DNA from 2 places in the Rhizobium sp. PAMB 3174 genome. Region 2 is predicted to be linked to the other one. Evidence: predicted binding sites of a transcription regulator. Region 2 holds the regulator's gene; the other holds the start of a gene.

Region 1 (4,210 bases), 380 kb from region 2:
ATGTAAATCTACATTTACTGCATAGGATAAGCAGGTGTTTAATTGTGGTGATGCTCGCATTAATTGCGTTTGATTTGAGTTAAAATTGGAATTTTGTTTATCTGTAGAAAAGATTTGATCAGGCGTGTTTGCGCCAAGCATAAGGGAATATGTGTGCTCGACTTTCCGGTTGAATGGCATTGGCAATAGTAAAATTGACTATCGTCAATTATATGGGCTCGCTTATTATTCTTCGGAATTCTGGTGCCCGATCCGGAAGGTTTTTGGGTGGAACGAGAAAAGGCGGCCTGAGGGCCGCCTTTCCGTCAATGCCTTCTGCCTCTTTCCGGATGTGGCGACGATGTCTTGCAATCGTCGCCAGTCTCCCGGCGGGGCTCAAGCCGCATGGATGGTAACAGGGCGAGGCCCTATTACATCATGCCGCCCATACCGCCCATGCCGCCCATGTCAGGCATGCCGCCGGCAGCTTCCTTCTTCGGAAGTTCGGCGATCATGGCTTCCGTCGTGATCAGCAGCGAGGCAACCGAAGCTGCGTTCTGCAGAGCCGTACGGACAACCTTGACCGGATCGACGATACCCATGGCGATCATGTCGCCATATTCGGACGTCTGGGCGTTGTAGCCGTAGTTTTCTTCGTTCTTGTCGAGGATCTTGCCAACAACGATCGAAGCTTCGTCACCAGCGTTGGTGGCGATCTGGCGAACCAGCGACTGGAGGGCGCGGCGAACGATGTTGATGCCGGCTTCCTGGTCGTCGTTTACACCCTTGACGGTGATCTTCGTGGAAGAGCGCAGGAGAGCGGTACCGCCGCCGGGGACGATGCCTTCCTGGACGGCTGCGCGCGTTGCGTTCAGCGCGTCGTCGATGCGGTCCTTGCGCTCCTTGACTTCGATTTCCGTGGAGCCGCCGACGCGGATCACGGCAACGCCGCCGGCGAGCTTGGCAAGACGTTCCTGCAGCTTTTCGCGGTCGTAGTCAGAGGTGGTTTCTTCGATCTGGGCCTTGATCTGGGCAACACGGCCTTCGATGTCCGACTTCTGGCCGGCACCGTCGACGATCGTGGTGTTTTCCTTGGTGATCGAGACCTTCTTGGCGCGGCCGAGCATGTCGAGGGTGACAGTCTCGAGCTTGATGCCGAGATCTTCGGAGATCACGGTACCGCCGGTCAGGATGGCGATGTCTTCGAGCATGGCCTTGCGGCGGTCGCCGAAGCCCGGAGCCTTGACGGCAGCAATCTTCAGGCCGCCACGCAGCTTGTTGACGACGAGGGTCGCAAGAGCTTCGCCTTCGACGTCTTCAGCGATGATGACGAGCGGCTTGCCGGTCTGGACGACGGCTTCGAGCACCGGCAGCATGGCCTGGAGGTTCGAAAGCTTCTTCTCGTGCAGGAGGACGTAGGCGTCTTCCAGGTCAGCGACCATCTTTTCCGGGTTGGTCACGAAGTAGGGCGACAGGTAGCCGCGGTCGAACTGCATGCCTTCGACGACTTCGAGTTCGGTTTCGGCGGTCTTGGCTTCTTCGACGGTGATGACGCCTTCGTTGCCGACCTTCTGCATGGCTTCGGCAATGTCCTTGCCGACCTGCGTATCGCCGTTAGCCGAGATCGTGCCGACCTGAGCAACTTCTTCGGAGGTGGAGATCTTCTTGGCCTTGGCGGCGAGGTCCTTGACGACTTCTGCAACGGCGAGGTCGATACCGCGCTTCAGGTCCATCGGGTTCATGCCGGCGGCAACGGCCTTGTTGCCTTCGCGAACGATGGCCTGGGCCAGAACGGTCGCGGTCGTGGTGCCGTCACCGGCGATGTCGTTGGTCTTCGAAGCAACTTCGCGGACCATCTGGGCGCCCATGTTCTCGAACTTGTCTTCCAGTTCGATTTCCTTGGCGACCGATACACCGTCCTTGGTGATGCGCGGAGCGCCGAAGGACTTGTCGATGATGACGTTACGACCCTTCGGGCCGAGGGTTACCTTCACTGCGTCTGCGAGGACGTCGACGCCGTGCAGCATCTTTTCGCGCGCGGTGCGGCCAAACTTGATTTCTTTAGCAGCCATGTTCAAAACTCCCGGGCTTTAAGCCCTTTGGTGAATTTCAGTTGAGATGGATAGGGTTGGCTCGGATCAGCCGATAACGCCCATGATGTCGGCTTCCTTCATGATCAGAAGGTCGACGCCATCGAGCTTGACTTCGGTGCCCGACCACTTGCCGAACAGAACGCGGTCGCCGACCTTGACGTCGAGTGCAACCTGCTTGCCGCTATCGTCACGGGCGCCCGGGCCGACGGCGATGACTTCGCCTTCAGCCGGCTTTTCCTTGGCGGTGTCCGGAATGATGATACCGCCCTTGGTCTTTTCTTCAGACTCGACGCGCTTGACTACAACGCGGTCGTGCAGCGGACGGAAATTGGTGCTTGCCATTGTCTAATCCCTCGATCAAATGACATTCACGGGCCGCGAGGCCCGTATGGATTGGTGTTAGCACTCATATCGTGCGAGTGCTAGCGGCGGAGAGATAGGAGTTGGCCGACTTGGAGTCAAGAACGGCCGCTTTCAAATTTTCAAAAAATCCATCGCGGTTAACGGCAGGCTTTCAAGGCGTTGGGCCTGCCGCCGAACGCACTGTCTCCCGCAGACACATGGGCATTCGGCACCGACCCTTTGATGTGGCATTCGGTCACCCCGAGCGCGGTTGCGACCCGGCGCATTTTTTCTCCTCCCGCACCAAAGTCCCTTGCCAATCGGCGCATGCTTTGCAATGTCAGCCGTGGCTCAGACTGACAAAGGACCTCGCATGGCAGACCGCATTTCGACCCTGACGGATGTTTCCGGCAGCTATGACGTGATCCTCTGCGATGTGTGGGGCGTGCTTCATGACGGCATCAGCGCGTTCCCGCTGGCCGCCGAAGCGCTGGCGAAGGCACGGGCCAAGGGGGCGACCGTGGTCCTCATTACCAATTCGCCGCGGCCGTTTCCGGGCGTTGTCAGCCAGCTGCGCATGATCGGCGTTCCGGACGATGCCTATGACCGCATCGTGACATCGGGCGACGTCACCCGTCACCTGATTGCCGAAGGCCCGAAGAAAGTCTTCCTGCTCGGCCCCGAACGTGACCTGCCGCTCTTGGATGGACTGGGCGTCGAGGTTGTCGGCGAGGCCGACGCCACCTGTGTGGTCTGCACCGGCTTCTACGACGACGAGACCGAAACGCCGGAAGACTATCGCGACATGCTGATGCGTTTTCTCGCCCGCGGCGTGCCGATGATCTGTGCGAACCCGGATCTGGTCGTCGAGCGCGGCCACAAGATTATCCCCTGCGCCGGCGCCGTGGCGGCGCTCTATGCCGAACTTGGCGGCGAGACGCGCATCGCCGGCAAGCCGCACCGGCCGATCTATGAGGCGGCGATTGTCGAGGCTCGCGAAGCACGCGGCGATTTCGACCTGTCGCGCGTGATGGCGATCGGCGACGGCATGCCGACGGATGTGCGCGGTGCGATCAACTACGGCCTCGACCTTCTTTATATCAGCGGTGGTATCCACGTCCGTGAATACTCCGTCGACGGCAGGATCGACGAGGCGGCGCTGGACGCCTATCTCGAACGGGAAGGGGCTGCGCCCAAATGGTGGATGCCGAGGCTGGCCTGAACGCGATGACCGTCTTTCACCGCAACGAGAAAAAGGAGCTGCTGCCCGACAGCCTGAAAGGCGGCGTGGTGGCGATCGGCAATTTTGACGGTGTTCACCGCGGCCATCAATCGGTTCTCAACCGGGCCCTCGAGATCGCCGAGAGCCGCGGCGTGCCGGCGCTGGTCTTGAGCTTCGAGCCGCATCCGCGCACGGTCTTCCGGCCCGACCAGCCGGTATTTCGCCTGTCGCCGGCGCCGATGAAGGCGCGGCTCCTGGAAGCGCTTGGCTTCAAGGCGGTCATCGAATATCCCTTCGATCTCGATTTCTCCGGCCGCTCGGCCGATGAATTCATCCAGTCGATCCTGATGGACTGGCTGCAGGTATCCCACGTTGTTACCGGCTTCGACTTCCACTTCGGCAAGGGGCGCGAGGGTGGACCGGCGTTTCTGATGGCCGCCGGCGAGGCCTATGGTTTCGGCGTTTCGCTGATGGATGCCTTCCGCGACGAGAACGCTGCGGTGATTTCATCAAGCCGCATCCGCGCGTTGCTGGCCGAAGGCGAGGTCGCCGAGGTCGCGGGGCTGCTCGGCTA
Region 2 (4,210 bases):
AGACCGCCGGTTGGCGTAAACTGATACCCGCAAATCAGCATAAGAAGGAAAAATCCATGAGTGTGCGTGTATCCGGTAAACATATGGAAATTGGCGATTCTTTCCGTCAACGGATTACAGGTCAGATCGGGGAGGCGATCGAGAAGTACTTTGACGGCGGCTTTTCAGGACAGGTGACGGTCGAGAAGTCGTCCTCCCGCTTTGCGGCGGATTGCAGGCTTCATCTCGACAGCGGCGTGGTTCTGCACGCGGCAGGTCAGGCCAACAGCCCGGAGGCTGCGTTCGACGCGGCCGCGGAACGGATCGAGAAGCGGCTTCGTCGCTACAAGCGGAAACTCAAGGATCATCACGCCGGCAACAACCAGAACGGCTCTGCGGAAATCTCCTACACGGTGATGGACGCGGTTCCGGAAGAACACGAAGAGCTTCCGGAAGATTTCGCGCCGACGATCGTTGCCGAGAGCAGCAAGCAGATCAGAACCATGACGGTGGCGACCGCCGTCATGGCGCTCGACATGACCGACGAACCGGTCTTCATTTTCCGCAGTCCGGGCAAGGAAGACCTGAATATCGTCTACCGTCGTCAGGACGGCAATATCGGCTGGATTGACGCAGCCACCATCAAGAGTTGAAATCAAGATAGCCCGGCAGGCAAAGAACCCGTTAACTGGCACCCGCCGGGCTCTCCTCCCTTCATGCGGCACGAAGGAACATTAAATGGCATTGGCAGACCTTCTGCAGACAGATGCGGTCATCCCCTCGATGAGGGCTCATTCGAAAAAGCAGTTGCTCCAGGAACTGGCTTCCAAGGCCTCCAAGATAACCGGCATTCCCGAGCGGGAGATCTTTGACGTCATCCTGCAGCGCGAGCGACTGGGCTCGACCGGCGTCGGACATGGCATCGCCATCCCGCACGGCAAGCTCACCAGCATCAAGTCGATCGTCGGCGTGTTCGCACGCCTGGAGACACCGGTCGATTTCGAGGCGCTCGACGACCAGCCGGTCGATCTGGTGTTCCTGCTCCTGGCGCCCGAAGGCGCCGGTGCGGACCACCTGAAGGCGTTATCGCGCATCGCCCGCATCCTGCGCGACCAGGATCTCGTCGCCAAGCTGCGCGCCACCGACAGCGCCTCGGCGATCTACACCTTCCTCAACGAGGAAGAAGCCTCGAACGCCGCCTGATCGTTTTCGCAGGCACCAATGAAAAGCCGCCGGACGTGAAACGCGTCCGGCGGCTTTCTTGTGTCGAGTTTCTGGAACGTTGCGGAAGGATGTGCCCTTACGCGTCCTTCTCGTTGACGGCCTCGGTGCCCGGTTCGGCCGCTACGGTTTCAGCCTTCGGGCCGCCCTTGGCAACGCCGACCATGGCCGGGCGCAGCACGCGCTCGCCGATCGTGTAGCCGGCCTGGACGACCTGCATGACGGTGTTGTTCGGCACGTTCGGATTGGGAACCTCGAACATCGCCTGGTGGAAGTTCGGGTCGAACTTCTCGCCTTCGCATTCGATCTTCTTGACGCCGTGACGCTCAAGCGCCGAGAGCATCGAACGCTCGGTCATGTCGACGCCTTCGACGAGCGCCTTCAGGCCTGCATCGGCGTTTTCCAGAACCTCGGCCGGAACGGCGTCGAGCGCGCGGCGCAGGTTGTCGGATACGGCGAGCATGTCGCGGGCGAAACCTGCGACCGAATAGGAGCGGGCGTCCTTGACGTCGCGCTCGGTGCGGCGGCGCAGGTTTTCCATCTCGGCAGCGAGGCGCAGCATGCGGTCGCGAAGGTCGAGGTTTTCGGCCTGCAACTGTTCGATCGGGTCGGGCGCCCGCGCTTCCGCTTCGGCGGCGCCGGCTGCATCCTGCTCCTTCGGAGCTTCGGTTTCGGCTTGGGCCTCTGCGGCGGTGTCAGGGCCGTTCTTCTTCATTTCATCGGTCATGACGATCTCCGGATAGGTCATTTCATGTCGTGCCCGATATCGAGGTTCACGGCCGAAAAATCAAGGCTTGCGTGCGATCGCCGGCCGGAAATCCGTCGTTTTCGGGATTGTCTAGCGCCCCGAGCGGGCGAGCCGCGCCATCAGCTGCGCGGTGTAGTCGACCATGGGTACGACGCGGGCGTAATTGAGCCGTGTCGGGCCGATGACGCCCACCGCCCCGACGATCCGCTCGTCGGCATCGCGGAAGGGCGCGACGATCAGCGAGGAGCCGGAGAGCGAGAAAAGCTTGTTCTCCGAGCCGATGAAGATGCGCACGCCCGACCCGGTTTCAGCGAGACTCATGATCTCGATCAGGCTGTCCTTCTTCTCCAGATCATCAAACAGCATGCGCAGCCGGTCGATGTCCTCGACGCCGCCCACGCCTTCGAGCAGGTTGGCGCGGCCGCGCACCACGAGCTGGGAAGGCTTGCCCTCCTCGCCCGATCCGGACCAGACCGCCAGACCGCGACTGACGAGGTCCTGCGACAGCGTGTCGAGCTCGCGGCGTACCTCGTCCTTCAAGGCCTCCAGCTGCCGGCGCAGTTCGGCCAGCGTCCTGCCGGTCATGTGGGCGTTCATGAAATTGGCCGCCTCGGTCAGCTGCGAGGTGGTGATGCCGGACGGCAGGTCGATGATGCGGTTTTCCACCTGCCCCTGTTCGCCGACCAGCACGGCGAGCGCCTTGGTCGGCTCGAGCCTTATGAACTCGACATGCTTCAAGACCGGATCGGCCTTCGAGGTGATCACCAGGCCGGCGCCGCGCGACATGCCAGACAGCATCTGGCTGGCATCGTTGAGGAGGGTTTCGACCGACTGGTCGGCATGGCCCGAGCGCATGTGGCGATCGATCGAGGCGCGGTCATCCTCCGACAGGTCGCCGATCTGCATGAAGGCGTCGACGAAGAAGCGCAGGCCAAGCTGCGTCGGCAGCCGGCCGGCGCTGATATGCGGAGAATAGACGAGACCCAGCTCCTCGAGATCGCTCATCACGTTGCGCACGGAGGCTGGTGACAGCGACATCGGCAGGAGGCGCGAGAGATTGCGCGAGCCCAAGGGCTCGCCGCTCTCCAGATAACTCTCCACGATGCGCCGGAAAATCTCTTTCGAACGGTCGTCCAGTGCGGTGACAGCGTCCTTGTCCGGCTTGCCAGGAAAACCCATCTGATGCGCGATATCCATCACAGTTCAACTCTGTCTGAAATATAGTCGTTCCCTTTTCCAACTCAAACCGGAATTTCGCCTGCGACCATGGAAGTCGGGCATGATCCTCGCTTTTTCTTTGCAAAAAGGCCGGGTGAGCCGTAGAAGGCTGACCAAAGAACAAGGAGATACCTTATGCGTCCATCCGGCAGAAAAACAGATCAAATGCGCGCCGTCAGCTTCGAGCGCAATTTCACCAAGCATGCGGAAGGCTCCTGCCTGGTGAAATTCGGCGACACGCATGTTCTGTGCACCGCCAGCCTGGAGGAAAAGGTACCGGGCTGGATGCGCAATTCCGGCAAGGGCTGGGTGACGGCCGAATACGGCATGCTGCCGCGCTCGACCGGCGAACGCATGCGCCGCGAGGCGACCGCCGGCAAGCAGGGCGGCCGCACGCAGGAAATCCAGCGCCTGATCGGCCGCTCCCTGCGCGCCGTCATTGATCTCGAAGCGCTCGGCGAACGCCAGATCACCGTCGACTGCGACGTCATCCAGGCTGACGGCGGCACCCGCACCGCCTCGATCACCGGCGGCTGGATCGCCCTTTACGACTGCCTGAAGTGGATGGAAGCGCGCAGCATGATCAAGACCGATCGCGTGCTGATCGATCATGTCGCCGCCATTTCCTGCGGCATCTTCGCCAACCAGCCGGTCATCGACCTCGATTATCTCGAAGACTCGGCTGCCGAAACCGACGCCAACTTCGTCATGACCGGCAAGGGCGGCATCGTCGAAATCCAGGGCACGGCGGAAGGCAAGCCGTTCTCGGACGAGGAATTCCTCACCCTGATGGGTCTCGCCAAGACCGGCATTGCCGATCTCGTATCGCTGCAGAAGCAGGCGGTCGGCGCGGCCTGAGGTCTGCGTCCGGAGATCATGACGAACGCGATTGCCGCCATACTGGAAACAGCGCTCTACGCCCGCGATCTCGACGCGGCGGAGGCGTTCTATGGCGGCATCCTTGGCCTTGAGACAATCACACGGGTGGCGAACAGGCACGTCTTCTTTCGCTGCGGCGACGGCATTCTGCTCGTCTTCAATCCG

What was found. The regulator HrcA, encoded in region 2, represses chaperone genes, less so after heat shock. The targets are predictions, from matches to a motif close to GTTAGCACTCNCNNNNNGNGAGTGCTAAC.
Region 1: groES (co-chaperone GroES) is a predicted target of HrcA. The motif match lies at 2,471-2,499, and genes of this name have one in related genera.

What each region holds. Positions count from the first base shown of each region.
Region 1 covers NZ_CM128608.1:2,778,329-2,782,538, reverse strand. Annotated here, with positions in the region: gene groL (chaperonin GroEL) at 411-2,051, opposite strand; gene groES (co-chaperone GroES) at 2,118-2,414, opposite strand; gene ACU5AY_RS13375 (TIGR01459 family HAD-type hydrolase) at 2,788-3,636, shown strand; gene ACU5AY_RS13370 (bifunctional riboflavin kinase/FAD synthetase) at 3,642-4,210, shown strand, end outside.
Region 2 covers NZ_CM128608.1:3,160,785-3,164,994, forward strand. Annotated here, with positions in the region: gene hpf (ribosome hibernation-promoting factor, HPF/YfiA family) at 57-632, shown strand; gene ptsN (PTS IIA-like nitrogen regulatory protein PtsN) at 718-1,182, shown strand; gene grpE (nucleotide exchange factor GrpE) at 1,280-1,927, opposite strand; gene hrcA (heat-inducible transcriptional repressor HrcA) at 2,039-3,127, opposite strand; gene rph (ribonuclease PH) at 3,302-4,024, shown strand; gene ACU5AY_RS15195 (VOC family protein) at 4,043-4,210, shown strand, end outside.